DNA from 2 places in the Pseudomonas sp. Marseille-Q5115 genome. Region 1 is predicted to be linked to the other one. Evidence: predicted binding sites of a transcription regulator. Region 1 holds the regulator's gene; the other holds the start of a gene.
The links. Region 1 encodes sigma-54, which starts transcription at its own class of promoters, with help from an activator protein. Its sites were predicted from a motif close to ANTGGCATNNANNTTGCTNT; they were not measured.

Region 1 (6,976 bases):
CGTCAGCTATTGAGCGGAGCGGCCATGGACCATTGGAAACAAACCATTCAGCGTGCCAATGCCCTCTTCGAACAGGGGCAGTGGGTAGAGGCGCGAGAGCATTATCTGCAGGCGCTGGCCTTGGCGCAGATCCTCTTCGAGCGTTGGAGCAATGCCGATGAGGCCGTGATGGCCTTTGTGGTCTCGCACCATAACCTGGCGGACCTTCACCTTCATCTGCACCAACCCGAAGAAAGCGCCGAATACTTGTGCGCCGCGCACGAGCATCTGCTCTCCACGGCCCGCCAATCGAACTTGCCTCAACCGCTGCGCGAAGCAGCGCTTCGTCACAGCAATCGCACCTATACGGAACTGCTGGGGTTCATCGCCGTCCATGGCGAATACCCCCGCACCTCGAGCCTGCTCGCTGGTGCCATGGGCCTACAGTCGCGCCACACCGGCGCCCATCCGCGATACGGAGTCCACTGACATGCCCCATACCTTGCCTGCACTGCCTTATGACTACAGCGCGCTTGAGCCGCATATCGACGCGCAAACCATGGAAATCCACTACACCAAGCACCACCAAACCTACATCAACAACCTCAATGCCGCGCTGGAGTCGACCGAGTACGCCGAGTGGCCGGTAGAAAAGCTGCTTGCTGAATACGCCACCCTCGACGAAAAACTGAAAGGCCCCGTGGCCAACAATGGCGGTGGGCATGCGAACCACTCGCTGTTCTGGACCGTGATGGCGCCTGCTAGCGGTGGCCAGCCTTCCGGGAACGTGAAAGATGCGATCGAGAGTGAGTTGGGTGGCTTCGATGCGTTCAAGGAAGCCTTCACCAAGGCTGCGCTGACCCGCTTCGGCAGTGGCTGGGCCTGGTTGAGCGTAACGCCGGAGAAAAAACTGGTGGTTGAAAGCACCGCCAACCAGGACAGCCCGCTGATGAAGGGCAATACGCCGATCCTGGGCCTGGACGTGTGGGAGCACGCGTATTACCTGAAGTACCAGAACCGCCGGCCTGAATACATTGGTGCGTTCTTCAACGTGGTCAACTGGCCTGAAGTCGAAAAACGCTACCAGGCCGCTGTAAACGCGGTGTAACGCCTGCCTTTGTAGGCGGCCTCCTCTGGAAGGTCGAGAGCGCCTACCGTTACTCGCCCTCGTCGAACTTGTCGTTGATCAATCCAACCAACGCGTCGAGGGCTTCCTGTGCTTGCTCGCCCTCGGTGCTGAGGTGGATCTGCGTGCCCTTGCCGGCGGCGAGCATCATGACGGCCATGATGCTTTTGCCGTCTACCAGGCTGGCTTCGGTGCGGCCTACACGAACCTGGCAGGGGAAACGGCCGGCAATGCCGACGAACTTGGCGGCGGCGCGTGCGTGCAAGCCCAGCTTGTTGATGATGGTGATGTCGAGTGCGGGCATTGCGTGGTAAGTCCTTGGGTTCAGGTAAGGTCCCGGTGGCGCACTTGCACGTTTTTCAGGGTACGTTGCAATAGCGCGCCGAGGCGCTCGGTAAGGTAGACCGAGCGATGGTGCCCGCCTGTGCACCCGATGGCAACTGTCACGTAGGCCCGATTGCTCGCGGCGAAGCGAGGCAGCCATTTGAGCAGGTAGGCCGAGATGTCCTGGAACATCTCCTCCACGTCCGGTTGCGTGGCCAGGTAGTCGATAACTGGCTGTTCCAGACCGGAATGCTCTCGCAGCTCGGGCTTCCAGTAGGGGTTGGGGAGGCAACGCACATCGAACACCAGGTCTGCGTCTACCGGCATGCCGCGCTTGAAGCCGAACGACTCCAGCAGGAAGGCGGTCCCCACATCCGGCTTGTTCAGCAGCCGCACCTTGAGGGTGTCACGCAGTTGATAGAGATTGAGATGGGTAGTGTTGATTTTCAGGTCGGCCAGATCTGAAATCGGCCCCAGCAGGTCACTTTCTACCCGGATAGCCTCGGCCAGTGAACGGTTCGCACTGGTGAGTGGGTGCCGCCTGCGCGTTTCCGAAAAGCGCTTGAGGAGCGTTTCTTCATCAGCATCCAGAAACAGCACGTCGCACTGAATGTGCTTCTCTCGCACTTCTTCAAGCAGTTCGGGAAAACGTGAGAGATGGCTCGGCAGGTTACGCGCGTCTATGGAGACGGCGACCAATGGCTGAGCCAGTTCGGTATGGATGATCGCACGCTCTGCCAACTCGGGCAGCAGCCCGGCGGGGAGGTTGTCGATACAGTAAAAGCCATTGTCTTCGAGCACATCGAGGGCGGTACTCTTGCCGGAGCCGGAGCGACCACTGACGATGATCAGGCGCATGCGCAGTTCACGCGCCGCTCTGGGTGCGTACCACCACCTGATACAGCGCTTCGCTGTCGGGGGCGGAACGCAACTGGTCACGCACGTCCTTGCGGTCGAGCATGCTGGCTATCTGGCGGAGTAATTCGAGGTGTGCATCGGTGGCTGCTTCCGGGACCAGCAGCACGAAGATCAGGTCTACCGGGGCGCCGTCGATCGCGTCGAAGTCCACGGGTGCGTCCAGGTGCAACAAGGCACTCATCGGGCCCTGACAATTGGCGAGCCGGCAATGCGGGATGGCAATCCCATTGCCGAAACCAGTGGAGCCAAGCTTTTCACGGGCGATCAGGGCTTCGAACACAACCTGCTGGCTAACCTCGGGAAGGTCCCTGTGAATCAAGGCAGCGATCTGTTCGAGTACGCGTTTTTTACTGCCGCCCGGCACGCTCACGAGGGAGCGGCCGGGGGTCAGGATGTTTTCTAGTCGGATCATTGGGGGTCAGCGGGCGGCCGCACCTTGCAGGTGGCTCTGCTGTTTTTCCTTATACTTGAGCAATTGCCGATCGAGTTTATCAGTGAGAAGGTCGATTGCGGCGTACATGTCGTCGTGTTCAGCCTGAGCTACCACGTCGCACTTGGGAACCCGGAGGGTCGCTTCGACCCGCTGTTTCTGTTTTTCCACTTCCATGATCACCTCTACATTGGTGATCTTGTCGCAGTGCCGCTCAAGCTTGGCAAGTTTTTCGGTCATGTAGCTACGCATGGCTTCGGTCACATCCAGTTGATGCCCACTGATGTTGACTTGCATACCGCTTCTCCTTATTGCCAGTGCATAAAGAGGCAGGCGAAACCTGCCACTGAAACGCTGGTGGCATCCCGAGGTGCGGCGCTGGCTTACATGCCCTGTGCCAGCGACTACGCGCGCTTCGGAACCAGGCTACATCAACCGCTTGCGTTCGCTGGACGGCGCAATCCCGAGGGATTCGCGGTACTTGGCGACAGTGCGGCGTGCTACCTGAATGCCTTGTGCCTCCAGTAAACCAGCGATCTTGCTGTCACTCAACGGCTTTTTCTGATTTTCCGCCGCCACCAGTTTCTTGATGATCGCCCGGATGGCTGTGGACGAGCATTCACCGCCTTCCGAGGTGCTGACGTGGCTGGAGAAAAAGTATTTCAGCTCATATATCCCGCGGGGTGTGTGCATGTACTTCTGTGTCGTTACCCGGGAAATCGTCGATTCGTGCATGCCCACGGCCTCGGCGATGTCATGCAGTACCAGCGGTTTCATGGCCTCGTCGCCGTAGTCGAGGAAGCCTCGCTGATGCTCCACGATCTGGGTGGCCACCTTCATGAGGGTCTCGTTGCGGCTTTGCAGGCTTTTGATGAACCAGCGCGCTTCCTGCAACTGATTGCGCATGAAGGTGTTATCCGCGCTGCTGTCCGCCCGGCGCACAAAACCCGCGTACTGAGGGTTTACCCGCAGTCGCGGTACCGACTCCTGGTTCAGCTCCACCAGCCAGCGATCGCTGTCCTTGCGCACGATGACATCCGGCACCACGTACTCGGGCTCGCTCGACTCGATCTGCGAGCCGGGGCGTGGGTTCAGGCTCTGGATAAGCTCGATCACCTGCCGAAGCTCATCTTCCTTGAGCTTCATCTTGCGCATCAGCTGGCTATAGTCACGGCTACCCAGCAGCTCGATGTAATCGGTGACCAGCCGCTGGGCCTCGGCCAACCAGGGGGTTTTCGCAGGCAGCTGGCGCAGCTGCAACGCCAGGCATTCGCCCAGGTTGCGCGCAGCGATCCCGGCAGGCTCGAACTGTTGGATGCGATGAAGCACGGCTTCGACTTCATCGAGTTCGATGTCCAGTTCGGGGTCGAACGACGCACAGATTTCCTCGAGGGTTTCTTCGAGGTAGCCCTGGTTGTTGATGCAGTCGATCAGGGTGACGGCGATCAGGCGGTCATTGTCGGACATCGGCGCCAGGTTCAGTTGCCACAGCAGGTGGCTCTGCAGGCTTTCTCCAACGGACGTACGGGTGGTGAAATCCCAGTCGTCGTCATCCCCGCTCGGCAGGCTGCTTGCGCTGGTCTGGTAGATGTCTTCCCAGGCCGTGTCCACGGGCAGCTCATCGGGAATCCGCTCACTCCAATCCGCCTCTTCGCCGCCCTCGGGCGCGCTGGAGGTTTCCTGGAAGCTGGTTTCCTGGAAAGGTGTTTCCTGGGGTTCGGCCGGCCCGGAATGTTCGGCCTTGTCGGCCAACGGGTCGGCATTATCGAAGTCGTCGCCGTCTTCCTGGCGTTCGAGCATGGGGTTGGACTCAAGCGCCTCCTGAATCTCCTGCTGGAGGTCCAGGGTGGAAAGCTGGAGAAGGCGGATGGCCTGTTGCAACTGCGGTGTCATCGTCAGTTGCTGGCCCATTTTAAGGACAAGCGATGGTTTCATGGCGTGAGCTTGACACCCTGTTTGCCGGCGCTATGCGCCATCCACAACGGGCGCTCGATTGGAGCGCCTGAACTTAAGCAAATTATATGCCCGAAACTGCCATGTTTGCCTAGGGGTCTTTACACTTGGCGCACTTAAAGCCGGAACTCGTGCCCCAGGTACACTTCCTTCACCAGGTCATTGGCAAGGATAGTGGCCGAATCGCCCTCTGCAATCAATTGGCCATCGTTCACAATATAGGCGATTTCACAGATATCCAGGGTTTCGCGTACGTTGTGGTCGGTGATAAGCACACCGATGCCCTTCGCCTTGAGGTGGTGGATGATCTGCTTGATATCGCCCACGGAGATCGGGTCCACGCCGGCAAAGGGTTCATCGAGCAGGATGAACTTGGGCGCGGTGGCCAGGGCGCGGGCGATTTCCACCCGGCGGCGCTCGCCACCGGACAGGCTCATGCCACGGTTGTCGCGGATATGCGTGATATGGAATTCCTGAAGCAGGCTTTCCAAAGCCTTGCGCCGACCGCTGGCGTCGAGGTCCTTGCGGGTTTCGAGGATCGCCATAATGTTGTCCGCCACTGACAGCTTGCGGAAGATCGAGGCCTCCTGAGGCAGGTAGCCTATACCGGCCTTGGCGCGCCCGTGCATGGGCTGGTGGCTTACGTCGAGGTCGTCGATCAGCACCCGGCCCTGATCGGCCTGCACCAGCCCTACGATCATGTAGAAGCACGTGGTTTTACCGGCCCCGTTCGGCCCAAGCAGGCCAACGATCTGGCCGCTCTCGATGGAGAGGCTGACGTCTCTCACCACTTGCCGGCTTTTGTAGCTCTTGGCCAGATGCTGGGCCTTCAACGTCGCCATTACTGCGCCTTCTGCGGCTGGTCGGTTTTCTTCTTGGGCTGGATCACCATGTCGATGCGCGGGCGTGGCGCGGTGATCTTGGTGCCCGTGGCACGGCCGGCATTTACCACCTGGCGAACCGTGTCGTACACGATTTTCTCGCCTTCGGAGGTGTTTCCGTCGTTGATGACCTTGGCCTTGTCGATCAGCACGATCCGGTCCTGGGACGCGAAGTACTGGATGGTCACGCCGTAGGCCTGCACGATGGGCTTGTCCACGGCAGGCTTCTGCTCGTAGTAGGCCAGGTTGCCGACGGCGGTGAATACATCCACATCACCATTGGCCGCACGTGTGACGGTCACCTTGTTGCCGGTGATCTTCATGGAGCCCTGGGTGATGACCACGCTGCCGGTATAGACCGCTACACCCTGCTTGTCGTCGAGTTGCGCGTCGTCGGACTGGATGTGGATCGGTTGGTCCCTGTCGGTCGGCAGCGCCAAGGCGTTCACGCTTCCCAGTGCCGCGCCCAGGCCAAGCAGGAAGGGGAGGGTTTTAACGAGCCTCATACTGTCCTCTTACAGTGGACAGCAAGTGGATCTTGCTGTCGTTCAAATACGCTTTCATTCCCTTGGCAGTCGTAACGCCACCGGCGCCGTCGATTCTAACGTCTTGGTCGGTTTCCGCATATTGCTTCTGCGGGAAGACCGTGGCGCGCGAGGTGGTGATTACGGTTGTGCGGTTCTTCTGGTCTGTGCGGTTGAGCCGCACGGCGTCGATGAGTTCGACCTGGGTGCCGTCCGGGTTCACCTCGGCACGCTCGCTCACCACATGCCAGGGGAAGGTGGTGCCTCGGTAGACGTCCATGACCGGCTTGGTCACGTGGGTGACTTCACTGGCCTTGAGGTGTTCGACCCTGTCGGCGGTCATTTCATACTGCATCTTGCCGTCGGGCAGGTACTGCACGGTGCGGGCGTTGATCGCATAGTAATCGATGGTACTGGCGTCCACGCTCGCCCGAGGGTTGTCGAGGAACCGCTCGGGGCTGACGTTCCAGTAGCCGATGGCGATGAGCAGCGCCACCACCGGTACCGCAACGGCAAGCGCAAGCAACTTTCGGTTTTGCATGGGCACCTACAGGTATTTGTTCAGCGCGGCGTCCAGGTTTCCCTGGGCGCGCAGGATGAGTTCGCAGTATTCGCGGGCAGCGCCTTCGCCGCCCCTGGCCTGGGTGACCCCATGGGCATGCCGGCGAACGAAATCGGCCGCGTTTGCGACCGCCATGCCCAGGCCTACCCGGCGCATCACTGGGAGGTCGGGAAGATCGTCGCCAAGGTGCGCGACCTGCTCGTATGACAAGCCCAGCTGTTCCAGCAAGCCGTCGAGCACCACGAGCTTGTCCTCGCGGCCCTGAAAGAGATGAGGGAT
Region 2 (6,976 bases), 630 kb from region 1:
ACGATCCGATGGTTTTAACTTTCGACAGCGCTACGCTAGAGCCGCCAGCCAATTTGAGGGTCATGTCACCCGAGGTACTGCCTACCGTCACACTAGTGACGGTTGCTGGCAGATACGTCGTTTGTGCAACTTCTTTGCCATCCACGGCGGCACTTGCAACGAACTTGTAGGTGCCGGACGAAAGGACAGTGCCTTCGTTGTTGGTGCCATCCCAATCGAAGCTGACCGTGCCTGCGGCTTGCGTGCCCAGGTCGATGTTCTTCACCAGGTTGCCGCTGGCGTCGTACACCTTGACGGTGGCGTTGGTACTGGCCGAAGCCAGGTCGAACTGCCCGCTCAGGCCATTGGCCGTGTTCACCACGGTGCTGTCGGTTTGCGCCAGTACCGAATGGCCTACCAGGGCCGAGGCTTGCAGCGCCTGGGTCGAGGTGTAGTTGCCGGCCAGGCCGGAAACCGTATCATTGAGGTTGTTGATGCCCTCAACGCTACTGAACTGTGCCAGCTGCGCCACGAACTCAGAGTTGTCCTGAGGATCGAGCGGGTTCTGGTTCTTCATCTGGGTCACGAGCAGTTGCAGGAACGTGTCCTTGCCCATGGTCGCCGTGCCCGTGGTGGAGCTGGACGACGAGGACGAAGTGGACGACGTGCCGGTGGTGCCCGAAACCGCGTACTGCGAAAGGATCGAGGCGCTGGTGCTGTCAGTGGTGGTAGTCATGGTTTATCCCTTGGCTTACTGACCCAGCGTCAGTACTTTCTGCATCATGGTCTTAGCGGTGTTCATGATCTCGGCGTTGGTCTGGAAAGACCGGCTGGCGGAGATCATGTCTGCCATTTCTTCAACGACGTTCACGTTCGGGTAGTACACATACCCGTCCTTGTTCGCCGCTGGGTTGTTCGGTTCGTAGCGTGGCTCGAGGTTGCTCTGGTCTTCGACGATCCCGGATACCTGCACGCCCTGCCCTGCTTCGCCTTGGTCTTCGAACAGCGAGCTGCTGCCGCTGGTGCCGCCGGCCTGCTCGGCCATCACGGTGGCGAACACCGGGTGGCGGGCACGGTAGGTCTGGTCGATGCTCGACGACACGGTCTCGGCGTTGGCGATGTTGCTGGCCACGGTGTTGAGGCGAGTGGTCTGAGCGCTCATGCCGGTGCCGGCAATGTTGAATACGCTGGAAAGAGACATGGGTTACTCTCCTTTGATGGCCGTGACCAGGCCTTTGAATTTGTTGTTGAGCAAGGTGAAGCTTGCCTGGAAGTCCACTGCGTTCTTGGCGTAGTTCGCGTTTTCGATCTGCGCGTCCACGGTGTTCTGGTCCAGGGAAGGCTGGGTGGGTACGCGGTACTGCAAGGTACCGTCGTCGTTGCCCAGGCCCTCGGCATCTATGTGCATGCTGTTCGTACGCTCCAAGCCAAAGCTGCCTTTCTGGGTCTTGTCGGCCTGAGCCGCCAGAACCGAGGAGAAGTCCAGATCGCGTGCCTTGTAGTTAGGCGTATCGGCGTTAGCCAGGTTGTTGGCCAATACCTCGGCGCGCTGGGCGCGGAAGTTCAGCGCCTGCTCATGAATGCCGAGTGCCTTGTCGAAACTGATGCCCATGGTTGGTACCTCTGCGACGAAACTTTGTGTGCTGATCGAGATATAGCAACTGCTGTGCCAACTTTCTAAACCCTTGTTTTAGAAGGGTTACGCTGCCAAGGCTGAAATTTGTCGCCAGAAAAGCGGCAAGTTATTTCCGGTGGCAAGCGGCAAAGCGGCAAGGTCGGCGTCAGAAAAGCTGCCGTTGAGGAAGGAATTGCAAGAGAGGGGCCAACAGGGGGGTCTAACGTTTATTCGTATATCGCTGTAGGACCAGGCGAAGCCTGGGAATTCCCAGGCTTCGCCTGGTCCTACATTGGAAAAGCAGAAAACACCTGCACAGCAAGAAAACGCCGCCGGTGGAATTCCGGCGGCGCAGCGGCAATCAAATGGCCTGGTAGATGATGCCCGGGCTGCACTGGACCATCTTGTACTTCTCTGGCAAGCCATTGAGGGCTTCGGACGCGCCAAGGAACAGGTACCCGCCTGGCTTCAGCGTGCCGTGGATGCGCGAGAGGATGTCCTTCTTTACCTCGGCCGAGAAGTAGATCAGCACGTTGCGGCAGAACACCACGTCGAACTTGCCCAGCGACATGTAGCTTTCAAGCAGGTTGATCGGCCGGAAGTCGATACGGCTGCGGATCGGCGCCTTAACGGCCCAGCGGTTGCCGGGCTTTACATCGAAGTAGCGCTGCAGGCGTTCCGGGGACAAGCCGCGGCCGATGGCCAGGCTGTCGTATTCGCCGCTTTTGCAGTTGATGAGCATCGACGGCGACAAGTCCGTAGCGGTGATCTGCACCCCGCCTTTGAGCTGACCCGGGTTGGCCTGGGTGAACTCCTCTACTGTCATGGACAGCGAATAGGGTTCCTGCCCCGACGAACAGGCCGCCGACCAGATGCGCAGGCGCTGGCCGGGGCTGGCCTTCACCAGCTCGGGCAGCACCTTGTTCTTCATCACCTCGAACGGGTAGGTGTCGCGAAACCACAGGGTTTCGTTGGTGGTCATGGCATCCACTACCTGCTCGCGCAGGCCACCCCTGGGCTGGCTCTGGATGCGCTGCACCAGTTCACCCAGGCTTTTGATGCCTTGTTGCTCCATAAGCTTGTTGAGGCGGCTGGACACCAGGTACTGCTTGTTTTCGCCCAGCACGATGCCACAGGCTTTTTCCAGGAACCCCCGGAACTGCTCAAAATCCGAATTTGCCGTAGCCAAAGCTGCCGCCTCTCAAGTTGTTCATTCTTCGCCGCGCCGGGGCCCGGTCAACCTTTTGCATTGATACGTTCGACCACCCGGGACGCGAGATCGTCCGGGCGGAATTTGGCCAGGAAGTCGTCCGCGCCGACCTTTTTCACCATGGCCTGGTTGAACACGCCCGACAGCGAGGTGTGCAACACGATGTGCAACTTCTGCAAGCGAGGATCGCTGCGGATCTCCGCCGTAAGAGTGTAGCCATCCATTTCCGGCATCTCGATGTCGGAGATAAGCATCAGGAATTCCTCGTTCGGGTCCTTGCCCTCGGCCACCATTGCCTTGAGGTACTCCAGTGCCTGGCGCCCGTCGTTGAGCGCGACCACTTCAACACCCACGGTTTCCAGGCAGCGGCTCACCTGCTTGCGCGCCACCGAGGAGTCATCCACGGTCAGCACGCGCAATGTGGTTGCCTTTTCCTGTACGCCCGCGGTGATCACGCCGCTGCTGATCGCTTCCGACACCGGGGACACTTCGGCGAGGATCTTCTCCACGTCGATGATTTCCACCAACTGGTTATCTACCCGGGTAACCGCCGTGAGGTAGTGATCGCGGCCAGTGCCCTTGGGTGGCGGATGAATCGCTTCCCAGTTCATGTTGACGATGCGTTCCACCGAATGAACCAGGAAACCCTGAATCTTGGTGTTGTACTCCGTGATAATCACGAAGGGGTCCTGCGCCACTTCCAGCGAGCGCGAGCCCGTGGCCATGGACAGGTCAAGAATCGGAATAGTGGCGCCACGAATGTTGGCCACACCCCGTACGACCGGGCTGGACTTTGGCATCACGGTCAACTTCGGACATTGCAGCACTTCGCGAACCTTGAAGACATTGATGCCGTACAACTGCTTGCCGTTCAAACGGAACAACAACAGTTCAAGGCGGTTCTGCCCTACCAGTTGCGTGCGCTGGTTTACTGAATCCATCACACCAGCCATGTTAAACCTCCACCTTGTACTGTCGGCTCCGCGGAGCCTCGTTCTGTGCGAGCAAGCATCATTTCTGGCACGTCGCTTGCTCAAGCATAGCCATGAACGAGAAAACGCCATATTCACGACATCTGATCACGGCCCTTTACGGGTTGTTCGCCACCATGTGTCTGTTAGGGTCAGGACGTCTGCTTGCCAACGACATCACAGCGCCCGAACAGCTTATCGGTGTGACGCAGGGGTTTCTTGAGTTCACCGTTGAAGATTATTTAGCGACCAGCCAGACCGACGGCCGCTACGAAATCGAAGTGGCGAACCTGGACCCCCGCTTGCGCATGCCTCAATGCGATCGGGATTTGACTGCCCGGCTGGAAAGCCCTGCCACTCCATTGGGGCGCGTGACCGTGCGGGTGCGCTGCGAAGGCGGCTCTCCGTGGACCGTCTTCGTGCCGGCGACGGTCAAGCTGTACCGCGAGGTGGTAGTGGCGACTCGGCCCTTGAAGCGCGATACGGTGATCGCCGACGGCGACGTGGCGCTCAAGGAGCGCGATGTGGGCCAACTGAACCAAGGCTTCCTGCCGTCGCTGGACCAGGCGATCGGCCAGCGGGTGGTCCGACCGACGGTCATGGACCAGGTGATTGCACCTGTACAGATCGAACAACCGGAAGTGATCCGCAAGGGCGATCAGGTGGTCATCACTGCGCGCGCCGGTACGCTGGCGGTGCGCATGCCCGGCGAAGCGCTCAGCAATGGCGGCATGAACGAGCAGATCCGCGTGCGCAACCTCAATTCCCAACGGGTGGTGAAGGCACGGGTAACCGGGCCGGCTCAGGTGGAAGTTTCCATGTAAAGACGAGCCGCTCTGGCGGCGCGGGCCCGATTTTCCTACACTTGGCGCATGAACCTTGCCGTTGGGGTGTTTTCGAAAAAATACCCTAAAGTTTCTCCGCTCATGGTCGAAAACAAGGCAAGCGTCCAAATACCAAGGGGTTTCTTATCATGGTCATCGATTTCCGGAGCGTTACCGGCTCCACTCAAGTCTCGGGCACTGCTCGTACCACCAGCAGCAAGCCAGTAGGGGCAGTAGACGACGTCAAAAGCGTCAAGGAAACCAGCCAGGCCGGTGAATCCGTACAACTGAGCGATGTTGCCCAGCACATGAAAAAGGTCACCGAAAGCCTCGGTACCGATGCGCCGGTCAACGCCAGCCGTGTTGCCGAGCTCAAGCAGCAGATCGCTGACGGCACCTACAAGGTCGACAGCAAAAGTATTGCCAGCAAGATGCTTTCCTTCGAATCCTGAGCCGTCGCTCAAGCGGCTCAAGTTTTACCCGGCGCAGTGATCATCGGGACCTGCCATGCACGACACGACCTTATTGCAGTTGATTGAAGACGACATCGCGCCCGCAGAACAGCTTCTGGCATTGCTGCGCGAGGAGTACACGGCGCTGCGGGGCCGCGACATGGTGCTGCTGGAAAACATCCTGGCGCACAAGCAGTCATTGATCGTGCAGCTGGGCCAGCATGGCCGCCGACGCAGCGAATTGCTTGCCTCCATGGGGCTGTCGCCAGATGCCGAAGGCCTGGCGCAACTGGCGCAGGTGTCGGTGCTGGGCAAGGTGCTGGTCGAGCGCGGCGAGCACTTGGCCGCCATTCTGGCCGAGTGTCAGACCATCAATGAGCAGAACGGCCGGGCCATTCAGCTTCAGCAATTTGCCACTGCGAATCAGTTGCGGATTCTGAGCGGCGGCGAGGCGCCTTCGCTATACACCGCGCGCGGCGCTACGGCCCGTTTGGCCACAGTGCGAGCCTTCAGCCAGGCCTGAGGATTTAGTATCTCCGGGCGCACAGTGATGGCACAATGCCGTACTGTTCGCCCGTTTCGTTTTTTGCCTGGAGACCCGATCATCGTGTTCAACGCCTCGAGTGCGGACGATGCACCGCAGCCGCCAAAGGTTCTTACCACGCCACTGGAAATCATCGCGAACGTGAAGTCGCTGATGGACGGGCATGACCCGCTCATTGTGACCTTTACCGAACGCCAGCAACGTTTTCAGAGCTACGTGGTAGAGGTTGACCGTGACAGCGGTACTCTGGCTTTCGATGAGCTGATACCGCGTGATGGCGAGCGCTTCCTGAGCAATGGCGAACACTTTCGGGTAGAAGGCTTCCATGACGGCGTGCGCATTGCCTGGGAATGCAACGGGCCGTTCAAGGTGGTGGATAACGACAATGGCCGCAGCTACCACGGCGCGTTGCCCAGCGAAGTGATCTATCACCAGCGGCGTAACGCTTTCCGCGCCGCGCTCAAGCTGTCTCAGTTGGTCGATGTCGAAGTGGCTGGCAGCAAGGTCGCGAAAGCGGTACGCGGCAAGCTGCTGGACGTGTCGGCAACCGGCTGCAAGCTGCGCTTCGAAGGCAACATCACCCAGCAGCTACAGTTGGGCCAGGTGTACGAAAAATTTGCCGCCGCCCTGCCCTTCGGCGCCATTACCACACCGGTGGAATTGCGCTACCTGCACTTCGAAGAGCGCCTCGACACCACCTTCGCCGGGGTTCGCTTTCACAACATGAGCGGCCTGGTGCAGCGCAACGTGGAGCGCTTCGTCAATCAGCTGCAGCGCGAAGCGCGGCAGTTCGACAAGGACGATTTCTAGGCACGCCTGTTGGAGCTGGCGCAGCCTGCGAACATTCCCGGGCCACGCCCGGTCCCACAGGGGATACGCAGGCGCGCCTGGGCTCCATGTATTCAATGATCCTTCATCTGGTCGTCCACCACCTGCTCGTCCACCCGTGGGTCGAGGGCGGCGACCAGGGGTGAGCTGGTCATGTTGTCGGGCATGGCGATGTGATGCAGGGGCGCATCCTCGACCTGGTGAAGGTTGGTGACCGCCTTGGGCCGTATGCGCCATACCAGCACTAACGCAAAGAACGAGAAGAACGCATACAGGATGTCGCTCCCGTACAGCTTCATCAGCACACCCGCGGCCAGCGGGCCGATGCTGGCGCCCACGCCATAAGTCACCAGCAGCATGGCGGTCAGTGACACCCGGCGTTCGCTTTCCACGTGGTCATTGGAAAACGCCACGGCCAGGGGATACAGGCAGAATTGCAACAGCGACACCACGAAGCCGCCGAAGAACAGCGCCTCCATGGGCACATGGAGCAGCCTGGGCGCGACTGCCATCACCAGCGCTAGCACGCACAACACCATGGCGATCACGCGGA

Region 2: a site for sigma-54 is predicted at 1,634-1,653, ahead of flgB (flagellar basal body rod protein FlgB). Genes of this name have one in related genera too.

The regions. Positions count from the first base shown of each region.
Region 1 is NZ_CAKAKI010000001.1:302,013-308,988, forward strand. Features, by position in the region: gene LG385_RS01395 (tetratricopeptide repeat protein) at 25-468, shown strand; gene LG385_RS01400 (superoxide dismutase) at 470-1,087, shown strand; gene LG385_RS01405 (HPr family phosphocarrier protein) at 1,137-1,409, opposite strand; gene rapZ (RNase adapter RapZ) at 1,430-2,287, opposite strand; gene ptsN (PTS IIA-like nitrogen regulatory protein PtsN) at 2,295-2,759, opposite strand; gene hpf (ribosome hibernation-promoting factor, HPF/YfiA family) at 2,766-3,074, opposite strand; gene LG385_RS01425 (RNA polymerase factor sigma-54) at 3,204-4,712, opposite strand; gene lptB (LPS export ABC transporter ATP-binding protein) at 4,847-5,572, opposite strand; gene lptA (lipopolysaccharide transport periplasmic protein LptA) at 5,572-6,117, opposite strand; gene lptC (LPS export ABC transporter periplasmic protein LptC) at 6,104-6,676, opposite strand; gene LG385_RS01445 (KdsC family phosphatase) at 6,683-6,976, opposite strand, start outside.
Region 2 is NZ_CAKAKI010000001.1:928,523-935,498, reverse strand. Features, by position in the region: gene flgD (flagellar hook assembly protein FlgD) at 1-715, opposite strand, end outside; gene flgC (flagellar basal body rod protein FlgC) at 731-1,180, opposite strand; gene flgB (flagellar basal body rod protein FlgB) at 1,184-1,591, opposite strand; gene cheR (protein-glutamate O-methyltransferase CheR) at 1,956-2,783, opposite strand; gene LG385_RS04455 (chemotaxis protein CheV) at 2,831-3,757, opposite strand; gene flgA (flagellar basal body P-ring formation chaperone FlgA) at 3,850-4,599, shown strand; gene flgM (flagellar biosynthesis anti-sigma factor FlgM) at 4,749-5,051, shown strand; gene LG385_RS04440 (flagella synthesis protein FlgN) at 5,107-5,574, shown strand; gene LG385_RS04435 (flagellar brake protein) at 5,659-6,405, shown strand; gene LG385_RS04430 (MFS transporter) at 6,498-6,976, opposite strand, start outside.